3 regions of the Terriglobus sp. 2YAB30_2 genome follow, and region 3 is predicted to be linked to each of the others. Evidence: riboswitches for the same ligand, from Rfam matches in the RefSeq annotation. Region 3 holds a riboswitch; each other region holds the start of a gene.
The links. Region 3 has a riboswitch for cobalamin ahead of AB4Y89_RS22825 (TonB-dependent receptor). Riboswitches for the same ligand answer to the same signal wherever they lie in the genome.
Positions count from the first base shown of each region.

Region 1 (5,058 bases), on a different contig from region 3:
GACGGACTACCTTCAGTTCCTGATGAAGGCGATGGCGATCCTTCTGCTCTTACCGCTCGCAATATGGAAGCTGGGCGGTGTACTCCCGACACTCTACGCTATTCCAGCGAACCTGTTGCACCCCACCAATGGTCCGTATGGCTGGGTTTACCTGATTAGCTATCTCGTCATCGTATGCATCAGCTACAACGGCAATTGGGCCTTTGCTCAGAAGTTCTACTCCGTTCCCGACGAGACCTCCGGCAAACGGGCGGCGTATCTCTCCGCTCTGCTCAACTTCATCGGAACGCCCATCATGCTGCTCCCTGCCATGATCGCGCGAAAGGTGCTTCCGCAGTTCGCCGCACCAAATCCGCCGCAGGATGTCTATGTCCATCTTGTCTTCGGCCTGCTTCCCGCGGGCATGATCGGCATCATCGTTGCGGCACTCTTCTCGGCCACCATGGCAACGGTCAGCGCCGACTTGAACGCCATGGCCGGCGTGCTTACGAAAGATGTTTATCAGCGCCTCCTTCGCCCTGCAGCCTCCGAAGACCGCCTCGTCACCATCGGCCGTCTGACGACTCTCTTTCTGGGGACATGCATCGTTGGTCTTGCCATATGGATTGGACAGACAAGACGGGAATCGCTCTTTCAGACCATGGTATCCGCATTTGGAGTCCTGCTGGCCCCAACGCTGTTGCCCCTACTCTCCGTCCTGCTCTTTCGTAAACTCTCCTCCTCCGGCGTGATCGCTGGTTTTTCAACCGGTCTTGTTTCTGGCATTGCAACCTACCTTGGAAAGTCCGCCTACCTGGGACAACATGCATCGCAGGAACTCGATCTCCGGCTTACCGGCTACTCCATTCTGATCAACGTCTTCATCACCTGCGCCGGCATGTATTTCGGCAGCAGGCTGCGTCCTGCCGATCCTGACGAAGAGGTAAGAACCGACCGTTTCTTCCACCTCCTACAGACACCGATCCCAGTGTTCAACACCGGTCGTGCCGACGATCACAATAGCCCCTCCGACATTGCGATCGGCCTGTCGACGCTGAGCCTGGGCATTCTGCTGATAACCTCCGGCTTCCTCGCCAACTCCAGAACAGCGCTATGGCTCGACGGCATCATCGGCATCTGCTTCCTCTTGTGGGGCGCACCCTCCACCTGGCGTTGGTATGCCGCGACCAGAAGCCAGGCACAGTAAGAACCATCGAAGATGCACAACCTACGATCCGTTTCTTTCAACCCCATCGATCCATTCGCGCTCGAGGTTTACTTTCTCGCTCCCTCTTCTTTTCCTTTTCTATGCTTCGTCAAGATCTGAGCGACATCAGCTTTCAACTCCTGCCAGAATTCGGGAGTCAAGGGAACGTCTTCTCCCCCAGCGAGTCAATGAGCTGGTTGCCCAGGAAATGACCATGCAGCAACTCGCTCGATTCCGCTCAGAAACCAGCCTGCATGGTACTGTTGAAAGTGATCCACGGTGCCCATCTAGGGCTTAAAAGGGAAGTCCGGTGAAAGACCGGCGCGGTCCCGCCACTGTAACAAAGATGAGCTGCCGAAACGACCACTCGAGATTCATCGGGGAAGGATGGCAGCGGATACGAAGTATCGTCTTTGAGCCAGGAGACCTGCCGAGGTTCAAGCTGCAATTTCTGCGGAGAACAGAACCTTGCGCCCGATATTCTGCATCACCAGCGACGACGCCCGTCATGCCCTGTTGAGCCGACGTGGCTTTTTATGCGGAATTACTGCCGCGGCCCTGGCGCCCAAAATTCCGTCCCAAGGGCTTCGGCTAGCTCCCGGGATTGCCCAGTCTTCGATCCAGAAAAGGTGGTGGTCTCGGCATGATACGGCCTAGCGCTCACTTCTGGCTCGTAATTTGCCCGATTGACCGCAGTTAGAAACGAAGATATAAATCGTCTATCTGGTGTTCGGGAAGGCGGTGTGAATCCGCCACTACCCCGTAACTGTAAGCGTTGAGGACGGGCACTTGAAGGTCACTCGGGTAAAACCGGGGAAGGCCGCCTTAGTCCAGCGAAGCGCAAGTCAGGAGACCGGCCAGATATTATCGGGCTGATTCAACTTCGCTGGGAGAGTTGAAGAGCTTATCCACGCGCGATCTAATTGCCGTGGCAGCTGCCTATTACCAATCCCGCTCGGTGTTCTTGCAGATTTATTTGCAGGTGCCAGGAGCGATGTATGCAGAACTCAGAAGCTGCTTCCGTGATTCTCGTGCTCGGCGGCGTACGCAGTGGGAAGAGCCGGTATGCCCAACAGCTCGCGGAACACAGGGAGCGCGTCGCGTTTGTCGCTACGGCCGAGCGCCGTGATGACCCGGAGATGACAGCCAAGATCGAGCGCCACCGCGCAGATCGGCCCTCGCACTGGATGACAATTGAGGAGCCACTCCAGCTTGCAGAGGCGATTCAACAATCGGGCAGGGACCATGAGATCGTCATCATCGACTGCCTGACTCTTTTCGCTTCAAACCTGATGGAATTTTGCGCTGGAGATCGCTCCAAGCAACAAATTTATATCGATCAGCTTTGTTCGGCGCTGCACAATGCTCCCTGCTCCGTCATCCTGGTTTCAAACGAAGTAGGCAGCGGTGTTGTGCCTGCTTATGAGCTGGGGCGGCAATTTCGGGACCTTGTCGGCGAGATTAATCAACGAGTCGCCTCGGTAGCCGACACGGTGTTGTTCATGGTCGCGGGCCTCCCACTTGCTCTCAAAGGCAGCATCCCACGCGAGGCCGGCGCATGAAGGGCTTCCTGATCGCCGGCACCGCCAGCGGTGTAGGCAAAACGACGGTCACGCTTGCACTTCTGTCGATCATGCGGCGACGGGAGATGACGGTTCAGCCATTCAAGGCCGGGCCGGACTTTCTCGATGCCGGCCATCACACCCGTATTGCCGGACGGGCTGCCAGAAATATCGATACCTGGATGCTCTCTATCGACGCGAATCAGGACGTCCTTCGCGAAGCCGCAATAGGCGCTCAGGCCCTCGTTGTTGAAGGCATGATGGGGTTGTTTGATGGCAAAGATGGGACACAACGCGGTAGCAGCGCCGAGATCGCAAAGCTCTTCGGGCTTCCTGTGGTCCTCGTGCTCGATGCAGCCAAAACGTCACACAGCATTGCCGCGACGGTGCTTGGTTTTGAGCTCTTTGATCCTGACCTTCGTCTGGCTGGTGTGATCCTCAATCGCGTCGCCAGTCAGCGCCACTTCGAGATGCTGCGGTCGTCCATCGCTTCGTCGTGCCGGACGGCGGTACTGGGATGGCTGCCGCAAGAACGCACCATCGCTATCCCGGAGAGACATCTCGGCCTCAGAACATCCGAAGAACACTACAGCGACGACTCTGCCGAAAAGCAGCTCGAACGATTAGCTTCTATTGCCGAACAACACCTCGACCTGGAAGCGCTGCTCTCACTCGAGTGCGGCTTCGACTTTAAACAACGCACTTCTGCCGCCGAAACCACACCGATCGCTAGCGTGCGTATTGGCGTAGCCAGAGACAAAGCGTTCAGCTTCTACTACGAAGACAACCTCGATCTTCTACGAGCCAGCGGTGCAGAAATTGTTCCCTTTAGTCCCCTTCACGATGCGGCTGTCCCGGAAGATCTCGACGGTTTGTATCTCGGCGGGGGGTACCCGGAGCTCTATGCAGAAGCATTGAGCGCTAATCAAACGATGCTGCAATCGATACGCAATTTCGCATCCTCCGGCAAGCCGGTCTATGCCGAGTGCGGAGGCATGATCTACCTGTCCCGCTCCATTGCAAAGGTGGATGGGACAGTCGCTACGTTTGCCGGTGTTCTTCCCTTCACCTTCGAAATGACAGGCAAACTCGTTCAATTCGGGTATGTCTCCGTAGAGCTCACGCGGGACTGCCTTCTTGGGCGGACCGGCACAACACTGCGGGGTCACAGTTTTCACTATTCACGAATTCTCGAAACCTCTGCCGCCGATACCTGTTACCAGGTTCAATATTCTCTCTCGAAGCGAGAGGAAGCAGAAGGCTACCTCGTCGGAAATGTTCTCGCCAGCTATATTCATCTCCACTTCCGCACGTCGTCACACGTGGCGAAGTACTTCGTCGAAGCAGCCTGCTCCGCGAGAGACCAAGATGGGATCACTCTATGAGACGAACATTCGCTATTCTCGCCCTGTTGATCGCGACTCTTCCTTGTGTGGCATCTCGTACCGTTACAGACGAGACGGGTCGTGTGGTTACAGTGCCCGACCATCCACATCGCATTATCTGCCTTGTCCCAAGCATCACCGATGCCGTTTTTGCCATTGGCGCGGGCAATGATGTCGTGGCAATCAGTGATTATGTGAAGTATCCCGAGGAAGCCACGAAGAAGCCGAGCGTGGGATCTATCAGCAACCCATCGGTAGAGGCTATCCTCTCTTTCCACCCAGACCTTGTCCTGGGTATGCCCCGTCAGAATCAACCTGCGATCCTCAATCAGCTACAGCGATTCGGCGTGCCTCTCTACATCGTCGATCCGCACGGCCTTCAGGGGATTCTTCGCTCAGTCGAAAGCCTCGGACAAGCGACGGCACATGAGGCTCAGGCTTTGGCCGTATCCCAGAGACTCAGGCAACGCATCGAGGCCGTCCGCATGAGGGTGAGGGGGCTCCCGGTCATTGATGTCTACATGCCCGTCTCCTATGACCCCGTCATCACTATCGGCAAGGGCGCGTTTATTACTGAGATTATCGAAGCAGCTGGTGGCCGCTCCATCACCTCCGACATCAACCAGGAATGGCCACACATCAGCATGGAGACCGTCATCGCCCGCGCTCCGGAAGCGCTTCTCATGATGCGGGGCGGCACCGTCACGCTCGACTCGCTGCAGACTCGCCCCGGATGGAACACCCTGCCTGCCGTCAAAAACCGTCGGGTCTACTACGTGGATAGGAGAGTAGACTTTCCCAGCCCCGTCGCCATCGATGCCCTGGAGGATCTGACAAAACAACTTCATCCTTAGGATCACTTGCCGTCAGGTTGCACAACACGCAAGATACCGCGGACAACACGACGAATACCTCACTGAAAGGT
Region 1 covers NZ_JBFRFJ010000001.1:92,064-97,121, reverse strand. The annotation lists gene AB4Y89_RS00415 (sodium:solute symporter family transporter) at 1-1,186, shown strand, start outside; cobalamin riboswitch at 1,447-1,635, shown strand; cobalamin riboswitch at 1,894-2,062, shown strand; gene cobU (bifunctional adenosylcobinamide kinase/adenosylcobinamide-phosphate guanylyltransferase) at 2,185-2,748, shown strand; gene AB4Y89_RS00405 (cobyrinate a,c-diamide synthase) at 2,745-4,133, shown strand; gene AB4Y89_RS00400 (ABC transporter substrate-binding protein) at 4,130-4,987, shown strand.
Region 1: it holds a riboswitch for cobalamin, as region 3 does, so the genes downstream of both, cobU (bifunctional adenosylcobinamide kinase/adenosylcobinamide-phosphate guanylyltransferase) here and AB4Y89_RS22825 (TonB-dependent receptor) in region 3, are expected to answer to the same signal.

Region 2 (5,058 bases), on a different contig from region 3:
CGAGGATATGTTCGGGAACTTCAACGGAAGACGGAGACGAAGACATAGGTAGACTCCTTCGAGTACAGGGCCAGTCCTTCCTGTATCAGAGAAGGACTGGCTGGATGGATGGGGTTACTGGCAGGCTTCGCAGCTCTCGGGATTCTCGAGCGAGCAGGAGATGGCCTCAGAGGGCGTGTAGGTTGTAGTAGCAGCGGCAGGTGCTGCTGCCGGAGCAGTCTGCCGCGCGCTGGAGCCCTGGATGGTGGTCTTGGCGATACGCGTCGCCGGGCGCGAGCGCAGGTAGTAGGTGGTCTTGATGCCGTTCTTCCAGGCGTACATGTACATCGACGACAGCTTGCCGATGTTGGGGCTCTCGGCGAAGAGATTCAGGCTCTGCGACTGGTCGATGTAGGCTCCACGATCGCGCGCCATATCGATCAGCGAGCGCATGGGGACCTCCCATACAGTGCGGTAGACCAGCTTCAGATCGTCCGGGAGCTCGTCGATGCCCTGTACGGAGCCTTCGCTCAGCTTCAGACGCTGCCGCATCTCTTCGTTCCACAGGCCGCGGTCCTTCAGGTCGTTCACCAGGTACTTGTTCACCTGCAGGAACTCGCCCGATAGCGTCTCGCGCTTGAAGAGGTTGGAGATCTGCGGCTCGATGCACTCGTAGCAACCGACAATCGACGCGATGGTGGCCGTCGGAGCGATGGCGATCAGCAACGAGTTGCGAACGCCGAATTGCTTGATGCGCTCACGCAGCGCGTCCCAGCGGGCGGTATCTTCCGGAACGATATTCCAGAGATCGAACTGCAGCTTGCCCTCGGCGAGGCGGCTCTGCGCGAAGGCCTCGTGAGCGCCGAAACGCTCGGCGAGCTGATTGCTGGCTACGAGAGCGTGATAGTAGATCTCTTCCTGAATCTTGCGCGAGAGCTCACGAGCCTCGGGTGAGTCAAAGGCGATCTTCATCTGGAAGAAGACGTCCTGCAGTCCCATCAGACCCAGGCCTACTGGACGCCACTTGGCGTTAGACTTTGCTGCTGGCTCGACCGGGTAATAGTTGATGTCGATCACGCGATCGAGCATCGGTACAGCGATACGAACCGTCTCGGCCAGCTTGGCGAAGTCAAACTTGGCCTCCGGAGTGAGGTACAGCGCCAGGTTGATAGAGCCTAGATTGCAGACGGCCGTTTCATCCTTGCTGCTCACCTCGGTGATCTCGGTGCACAGGTTCGAGAGATGCACGGTGTTGCCTGGGACGCCGGTCTGGTTGCACTTCAGGTTGCAGGCGTCCTTGAAGGTCATCCAGCCATTGCCGGTCTCGGCCAGCGTACGCATCATGCGGGCATAGAGATCGCGAGCCTTTACCTGGCGGCGGTACTTCTTGTCGGCCTCGGCCTGTTCGTAGGCGGCCTTGAAGGCATCGCCGAAGGTGTCGGGAAGTTGTGGAACATCCTTCGGATCGAAGAGTGACCATATGCCATCGGCATCCACGCGCTCCATGAAGAGGTCGGGGATCCAGTTGGCGGTGTTCAGATTGTAGGTACGGCGGGCGTGGTCACCGGTGTTGTCGCGCAGCTCCAGGAACTGTTCGATGTCGGCGTGCCAGGGCTCGAGGTAGACGCAGCAGGCGCCCTTACGCTTGCCGCCCTGGTTGACGGCGGCGACAGAAGAGTCCAGTGTGCGCAGCCACGGCACAATGCCGTTGCTCAGGCCGTTGGTGGCGCGGATCAGCGAGCCTTCGCTGCGGACGCGGTGGAAAGCGAGACCGATGCCGCCGGAGAACTTCGAGAGCATCGCGACCGACTTGTAGGCGTCGTAGATCGACTCCAGCGAGTCCGAGGGAGAGTCGTGCAAATAGCAGCTCGACATCTGCGGATGCTTGGTGCCGGAGTTGAACAGCGTCGGTGAAGACGGCATGTACTCGTGCGAGGCCATCAGGCGATAGAACTCAATCGCCTCCGCCGGTGTGCCGGCAAGGCCGCAGGAGACGCGCAGGAAGAAGTATTGCGGTGTTTCGATGACGCTGCGCGAGATTGGATCGCGCAGGAGATAGCGGTCATATACAGTGCGCAGGCCGAAGTACTCGAAACGGTCGCTGAACTCGTCATCGATGGCGTGATTCAGCTTGCGCGCATGCGTATTCACGAACTCGGCAACGGCGTTGTTTACTACCCCCTCGGCGTTTCCATACGCGATGGACTGCGAGAAGGAGTGCAGGTTCTGATTGGCGACCTCTTTGTGAATCGTTGCCAGCAGCAGGCGTGCCGCCAGGCGGGAGTACTGCGGCTCCTCGGCGATCAGTGCCGCGGCGGTATCGATGGAGATCTTGTCCAGCTCCCGTGTGGTTGCGCCATCGTACAGGCCGCCGATGGTCTTGGATGCGACACGGATCGCATCGACTCCATTCAGTCCCTGGGCGCAGCGCTGTACCGCGCGCACGATCTTGTTGACGTCGACCGGTTCCAGCGAGCCGTTGCGCTTGCGCACATGCATGACCGCGGTTTCCGAGGCAGGTGCGGGAAAACCGGGATGCATATCATGCAGCGTAGCCTGCGAAATGGGATGGTTGGAGAGGGTGGCCATCGCTCAGAAGCTCCTTGTCACCGGCCTCTGCGGACGTGGCGGGGAGGAGGGCTGTCAGGGTGCCAGCACGAGAAAGGCACCTGAGCCGCTGACCACGCCGTTCCCTCCGCGGGGACGATGATTTGCGTATTCCTCACGGCAGGTGCTCGGACTTTAACCGTTGCGGGACAGTGCCGGGTTTCCACCGGTCTTTCCCTGCACATCGTGAAGTTCCTCCACAGTAGCTTGCGATGGATTAGAAAGCAACCCAAGATATTGCGGTCGATGTGGAAATGTAGGTGAGGCAATGGATTTTAGCGGAAGAGCAATGTACTGGTAGGACCACACCTGCTATTCCTTTGGAAGGTGTAGTCTTAAAGTGCGAGGAGAACTTTCCAATGGCGACCCTTTTGGAGCAGCTCAAGCAGTACACAACCGTCGTAGCCGACACCGGCGATATGCAGTCGATGGAGAAATTTAAGCCGACTGACGCCACCACTAACCCGTCCCTGATCACTGCCGCGGCCAACATGCCCGCCTATTCGCACATTGTGGACGAAGTGCTGAAGGAAGCCAAGCAGAAGGCCGGCGCCAACGCCGACGATAAGGCGATTGCCGCCGAAGCCTTCAAGACGCTTGCCGTCGCCTTCGGCAGGAAGATTCTTGAGATCGTTCCCGGCCGCGTATCGACCGAGGTGGACGCTCGCCTCTCCTACGACAAAGAGAAGACGATCGCTGTCGCCCACGACATCATCAAGCAGTACGAAGATGCCGGCATTGGCCGCGAACGCATCCTGATCAAGATCGCCTCCACCTGGGAAGGCATCAAGGCCGCTGAGGAGTTGGAGAAGGAAGGCATCCACTGCAACCTGACGCTGCTCTTCGGTCTCCACCAGGCCATCGCCTGCGCCGAAGCGAAGGTCACGCTGATCTCCCCGTTCGTTGGCCGGATCCTCGACTGGTACAAGAAGGACACCGGCAAGGACTACACCGGCGCCGATGACCCCGGCGTACAGTCGGTCACCCGCATCTACAACTACTACAAGAAGTTCGGTTACAAGACTCAGGTGATGGGCGCCAGCTTCCGCAACATCGGCGAGATCATTGAGCTGGCCGGAAGCGACCTTTTGACCATCTCGCCCAAGCTGCTCGAAGAGCTGGACTCCAAGGACGCTCCGCTTGAGAAGAAGCTGGACGCCGAGAAGGCCAAGGCCGAGGACATCGAGAAGATCTCGATCGATCAGGCCACCTTCGAGAAGATGCACGCCGAGGACCGCATGGCCCACGACAAGCTGAAGGAAGGCATCGAGGGCTTCTCCAAGGCGCTCGAAGAACTGGAAGCTCTGCTCGAGAAGCGTCTCAAGGAAATCGCCGAGCCGGTCACCGCGTAAGCGTGATCAAGAAACAGGAAACGCTCCCTTCGGGGAGCGTTTCGCTTTTAGGAGTGAATTCTATACGAGAGGCTTGAGGTGCGACGTGACCTCAGCGGCTAAAGCCGCGTTATTTGCCTGACTATTACGGCACGGCTGGAAGCCGTGCCCTTAAGCAAAACAAAAATCATCCTCAAGCCTTGGATCTCGCGATGGAGGAACGTCCGCTGAGTTCCAATACATATTTGTAGTGCCGCCTTAGACTTCGTTTCTCCGTTCGCGCAACGCGCGAATGCCTTGCTTAAGGGCACGGCTTTTAGCCGTGCCACATCAGAGCTGAACGATGTGCGGCTTTAGCCGCTGAGGGCTTTAAGAAAATTAACCAACTGCCGGTGGTACAAGCTGCCACTTCGTCCTCGTATAAGCGATACGGAAACCATTGCGTTCAGCATTACGCTGCGAGGTGCTGCCGGGCTCAGCCACCATCATGAACAGATCGCATCCCTGCGCACAGGCATGACGCATACGTGCATTGAGCAGCGCCGATTGAGCGCTACGCCGTCGCAGCGCGGGCAAAGTTGCAGAGCCGGCAAAGAGCGCTACACCGCCGTGCACATGCAGCACCGCCGTCGCCGCCGGCTCGCCATCGATGATGGCCAGAAAGCAGTGGGTATTCTCCCGGTTGGTCGAGATCTTTCCCATATCCAGCAGGAACTCACGAAACTCCGGATGGTCCGCCGACCAGGCATCCGCTCCGACGCGGCCCCAGAGCTCGGCCTCGTCCTGCTTCACAATGCGCACATCGACCACTGCCGGGATCTCGGGGCAATGTGCGGGCTGATACATCACACTGCTCATCTCGATCGGCTGATAGCGGCGTTTGCAGAGCCGTCGGTGCAGCGCGAGACCGGCTAGCGGTGAGACCTCGTGATTGGCGGCAGCACCGCGTGAGAAGAAGAACTCCTCCAACGCTTCGAGGCTCTTTTCGTGGCTATCCGGACTTGTGATGCCCAGGCCGAAGGTCTGGGTCAGTGGAGAGTCAGGCCCATCGAAGACCGCAATGGCGCCATGCGCCGCGTCCCAGGCGGTGCTGCTCTCGGGGTTCAGGCGTTTGCGGGTATGGGCGAAATCCAGGCAGGCA
Region 2 covers NZ_JBFRFJ010000012.1:149,316-154,373, forward strand. The annotation lists gene AB4Y89_RS17860 (ribonucleotide-diphosphate reductase subunit beta) at 1-46, opposite strand, end outside; gene AB4Y89_RS17865 (ribonucleoside-diphosphate reductase subunit alpha) at 115-2,568, opposite strand; adenosylcobalamin-variant (AdoCbl-variant) riboswitch at 2,701-2,777, opposite strand; gene AB4Y89_RS17870 (transaldolase) at 2,946-3,938, shown strand; gene AB4Y89_RS17875 (GNAT family N-acetyltransferase) at 4,296-5,058, opposite strand, start outside.
Region 2: it holds a riboswitch for cobalamin, as region 3 does, so the genes downstream of both, AB4Y89_RS17865 (ribonucleoside-diphosphate reductase subunit alpha) here and AB4Y89_RS22825 (TonB-dependent receptor) in region 3, are expected to answer to the same signal.

Region 3 (5,058 bases):
GGGCATCGGCAGCGTGAAGCAAAAACCCTCTGGTATCAATGACTCAGGATCTTCTTACATTCTTGGCGGCGGCTTTGACGTTCCCGTCGTCAACAAGTTCGCTGCCCGCGCAGAATTCGACTATCAGCACATCCGAATCTCAGGCGGCGGCAGAAGCCCGGATCTGACTTTTACCCCGTACTCTATCAGCGTCGGTGTCGTGTACCGTATTCGCTAAGGCCTCTACCTCCCCAACATAAAAGCCCTTCCGGATGGAAGGGCTTTTTATGTTCGTTTTGTTGATCTATGCCGTCTTACTCCCGCACCAGTCTCAGCTTGATGCCGGCACGGAACGTAAACGGAAGTCCCGGATAACCGATCGGTCCCGTACGCTGCTGGCTTGTCAGATTATCGAGTTGCGTAAAGATCGACATGCTCGGCTTCCACTGATACGCGATATTCGCGTCCAGACGTTGATAGGCATAGTCGAGATTCTTATTCGGCAGCAACAGGGTATTTCCGCTGTTGATGTCGGAGTATGAAAGAAACGTCGAATCATCGCTGCGGCCAACCAGACCACCTTTCAGCGCTGCGGACCACTTGCTTGCCGTCCACTGCACGGCGAAGAAGCCCGCGTGTGTAGGACGCCGGAATGGTCGCTGCCCCACCAGCGGCGAGGTGCTTCCAATCGCGATTCCCGGGAAGTTCGGATTCGTCGTCGCCAGTCCACCCGAGACCGCATCCCCCGAAAGCGAACGCTGCACGTTGGCATCGAGATACGTATATCCTCCGCGTGCAAACCAGTGCTTCGTCAGCCGCCATTCACTCTCTGCTTCGAGTCCCTGTGCGCGATAGGCCAGTGAGTTTAGATCAGCACCGAAGATGGAATACGCAATGCCCGATGGGATGCCGAAGATATTGATCAGCGTACCCGCGTCTACATACTCGATCTGCCGATCGAACTGCGTATGGAAGTATCCGAGCTTCACGATTCCGCGCTGGCTCAGCAGGCTCTGCTCCAAACCTCCCTCATAACTCCGCGAACGCAACGCATTCATCGGAGTGACGTGATAGGTGTTGATCGCTGCCGAATTCCCGGAGCTGAGCAACAACGAATAGAGCGAAGAGAACTGCTCGGTCAGGGTTGGTTCCTGCACACCTTTGGAGAAGTTGAAACGCAGCTTCGTGCCGCGCGCGAATCCGTTTCCAGGAGCGATGGGGTACCAGGCGATGCCCAGCTTTGGCACACCTTCCAGACCAAAGAGCGCGTTCTTCTCGAGCTCTCCGCCGAGAGAGTAGAAGACACGGCTGGCAAAGTCACCCTGCATCTGAAGGGTATAGCCATAGTTGCCACGATCGGCCTTATTGAACGTGCCATAGGCTGAGTTCTTGTAGATGCCGCGCTCGTCCTCGTAGCGGAAGGCGCCCAGGACCGCCAGGTGCTGCGAGAAGCGATAGTCGGTCTGATAGTAGAGCTGGTCGCGGTTACTCACCTGGTCAGAACGCGTGGGATAGGCGAGACCAAAATCCATCGCCGCCTGGCCGCTCACCGAATATCCATTCGCTCCAGTGATCGTCACCGGACGACCGTAGTAGGTCGTGAAGCCAAAGCTCGTAATCGGAGTGCCGACAGGAGAGAACTGGAACAACTGTTCCCGTTTACGCGTGACACCATAGCGGACCAGGTTGTGCCACGCGCTGGTTGCCTGATAATCCAGAGACGCGCCGGAGATTAGGATCTGATCGGCCTGCTTGGCGTTGTCGGAGACGCCGTAGAAATCATGCGCATTGGGCACACCCACTGCGGCATCCGTATTGCGCAGCGTAAAGCGCAGCGAGGTCTTCGCATTGAGCACAAAGCCGAGGTTCGCCGCGGAAGTCGCATTGTGATAGCGGTTCCCGGGGAGAGCATTCGAAGAATCTACGCGCGAAAAACCGAGCAGGTAATCGAGCTTACGTGCGGAGCCGCTGAGGTCTCCCTCATTCCGCCAGGTGTGAAAATTTCCGGCATCTCCGGTGTATCGCAGGACAGGATGAATCGATGTTCCCTGCTGCGTAACCAGGCGCACGGCGCTTGCCGTCGCGCCAGACCCGACCGTAACGCTGTCCGGACCACGATGGACTTCGATGGTATCTAGCACAAAGCTCGCCAGGTTGCCGTAATCGAAACGGCCTCCCATATCTTCAGCCGGAATACCGTCGATGGTGACACGGTTGCCATCCGACTGGCCGCCTCGCACGAACTGCGAGGTCTGTCCGCCCATCTGTCCGCTCTGAACGATCTGCACTCCGGGCATCAAACGAAGCTCTTCACTGACACCATAACGAGGCCACAGAGAGTCCGGCTGAATCAGGCTTACGGAAGAACTGGTCTGGGAAAGCGTTGTCGGCAGACCGGTGGCGGTCACCGTGATCTCATCCTTGCGCTCATCGAGACGCAGCGTGACATCCTGCTGTACGAGGTCCAGCCGTCCGCCGTAAAAGCTGCGTGATGGTGTCGTTGCAAAACCCTGGCTGGAGGTCAGCAGCAGAAAGCGCCCGCCTTCTGAGGTACGCAGCTCATATTCGCCCTCAGGTCCACTCACGCCGTTAGCGACGACACTATTGCCGAGCAAGAGCTGCAATCGCGCTCCACTGACGCCGGCGCCCAGTTGATTGGTCACACGACCACGTACAACGACAGCATGTGCCGCGGAAGCAGATAACAGTATGGCTAGAATGGCCGCTCGCAGCCGGCCTGCAGGAATACTCATAAGACTCCTCCGTTCCCCCTCGGAACGTTGGCTGGTCACAGTGAAACCGGTCTCCTGACTTTACGCATTCCAGCAGATATCTTGGGCGTTCCCTTCCCGTCCTCAGGAACAGTGAGAAATAGCCGGCTGCTGATCGCCGCTCTCCTGGAGTAACGCTCCAAGGAGTGACGTGCGCTTACAGTTGCGGGGCAGTGGCGGAATCTCACCGCGCTTCCCGAACATTTCACCGCGTCGATTCTCTTAAAGCGCAGGTCAGGCATGTCTCACAATTCCCTGACGTCAGGAATTGTGGAAACATACGTACCCCACGAAGATCACTCGGCACAGTTGCTCGCGTGTATTACAGATTTTACACGGCAGGCTGCCGCTCAATTGTCAGTAAATGTTTGACGCGCGCCACATCTTCCCGCGAAGTAATCCGCACCAGCTCGCGTTCTTCGTCTCCCATGGCCAGCCTGCTGCCGGCTATGGCCTCACCTCGGAAGGATCCATGCAACCAGTCGACGCCAGTTGCGTCCCAAAGCTGCCTGGCGTTGCGTACCGTCACGCCGGCTCCGCCCATAATCCGGATGCGCCCCGCGGCCTGCTGCACCAGTGACGACACCATCTGCTGGCCATGCTCCAGGGAGTCGTCTCCGCCTGAGGTCAACACCTCATCCACACCACACTGAATCAGGTCTTCAAGAGCCTCTTCCAGATCTGCCGTGACATCGAAAGCACGGTGAAAGACCACCTTCATCGGCCGGGCTCGCTCCACCAGTTCCAGTGTGCGCTTTACGTCGACCGTATGGTTCTTCATCAGGACGCCGAAGACGACACCCTGAGCGCCGACCTCCTTGCAGCCTTCAATGTCCATCCGCATTACGGTCAGCTCTTCCTCGGTATAGAGAAAATCGCCGGCGCGCGGACGGATCATGACATGCACAGGCACTTCACTGACCTGTAGAGCGGCGCCGATAAAGCCGAGACTGGGCGTGAGTCCGCCGTCGGCAAGAGCCGAGCACAGCTCAATCCGATCGGCGCCTCCTTCAAGAGCGGCGTTCAGCGACGTTGTGGAGTCCACGGCAACTTCAAGCCGTACAGGACGAGACTGCATCAGCGGACCATCTCCCATATATGCTTCTGAGCGACCAGAAGAGCACAGCCGTACTTACACCTGCAAGCACAAACCACGCCTGCAGGAACCTACTCAACTACCACTGACTTCACGAGGTTGCGCGGTTTATCCACGTCAATTCCGCGTCCAATGGCCATGAAGTAGGCGAAGAGCTGCAGCGGCACCACCTCAAGAATCGGCAGAAGATGCTCGGGCGCCGCCGGCACTTCCACAATGGCATCGGCCAACGCAGCCGCCTGCACGTCTCCCTCATTGGCAATCGCCAGGATCGGGGCTCCCTGCGCACGCATGTCCTGCATCAACTGCATCACCTTCTCGTAACGCAGTACGCTCTCGGCATCGTTGTGGTCCACGGTCGCCAGCATCACCAGCGGAGTCTTGCTGCCTACCAGGGCATTGGGGCCGTGCTTCAACTCTCCGCTGGGATATCCCTCGGCATGGATGTAGCTGCTCTCTTTCAGCTTCAGAGCACCTTCACGGGCAATCGCATAGTGAACACCGCGGCCAAGGAAGAGAAACGTCTCCGCTGCCTGCAGACGGCCTGCCGCTACGGCAACCACCTGTTGCCAGCGCGGAAGCCATGCACGCATCTGCGTAATGATCTGCGGCACAACCTTCTCCAGCCCGATAGCCGGCAGACCCCGCTGCGCAGCCGCCTGCTCCGCCAATACTGCCAGCAGCAGAAGCTGCGTGGTAAAGCTCTTAGTCGCCGGAATTGCCTTCTCTACACCCGCCTGCGTGGTCAGCGCCACATCGGCCTCGCGCGCCATGGACGAGGTGGCGACATTGGTAATCGCGAGCGTCTTCTGCCCCATCTCTTTGGCCTTGCGCAAAGCCGCCAGGGTATCGGCCGTCTCTCCCGACTGCGAGACGACGATCACCGCTGCCTGCTTGAGACGTGCTTCGCTGCGGTAGACGTACTCGCTGGCGTACTCCACATCCACGTGGATACCGGCACGGTCTTCCAGAATCAGCTCGGCCACCAGACCTGCATGACGGCTGGAGCCACTCGCCGCAATCACGATCTCCTGCACGCCCTTGAGCCACTGCTGCACCGGTGCAAGGACGCTCGCCCCATAGGCCGCCAACGTACGATCCAGCGCATCGGGCTGCTCGAAGATCTCCTTCAGCATCCAGTGCGGAAAGCCATTCAGTCCCTCTTGCATTGCATCACCTCAAAAGTGATTATATCGCCACAATACGCTCAAT
Region 3 covers NZ_JBFRFJ010000024.1:16,980-22,037, reverse strand. The annotation lists gene AB4Y89_RS22830 (outer membrane beta-barrel protein) at 1-217, shown strand, start outside; gene AB4Y89_RS22825 (TonB-dependent receptor) at 294-2,732, opposite strand; cobalamin riboswitch at 2,760-2,973, opposite strand; gene AB4Y89_RS22820 (copper homeostasis protein CutC) at 3,082-3,828, opposite strand; gene AB4Y89_RS22815 (SIS domain-containing protein) at 3,918-5,015, opposite strand.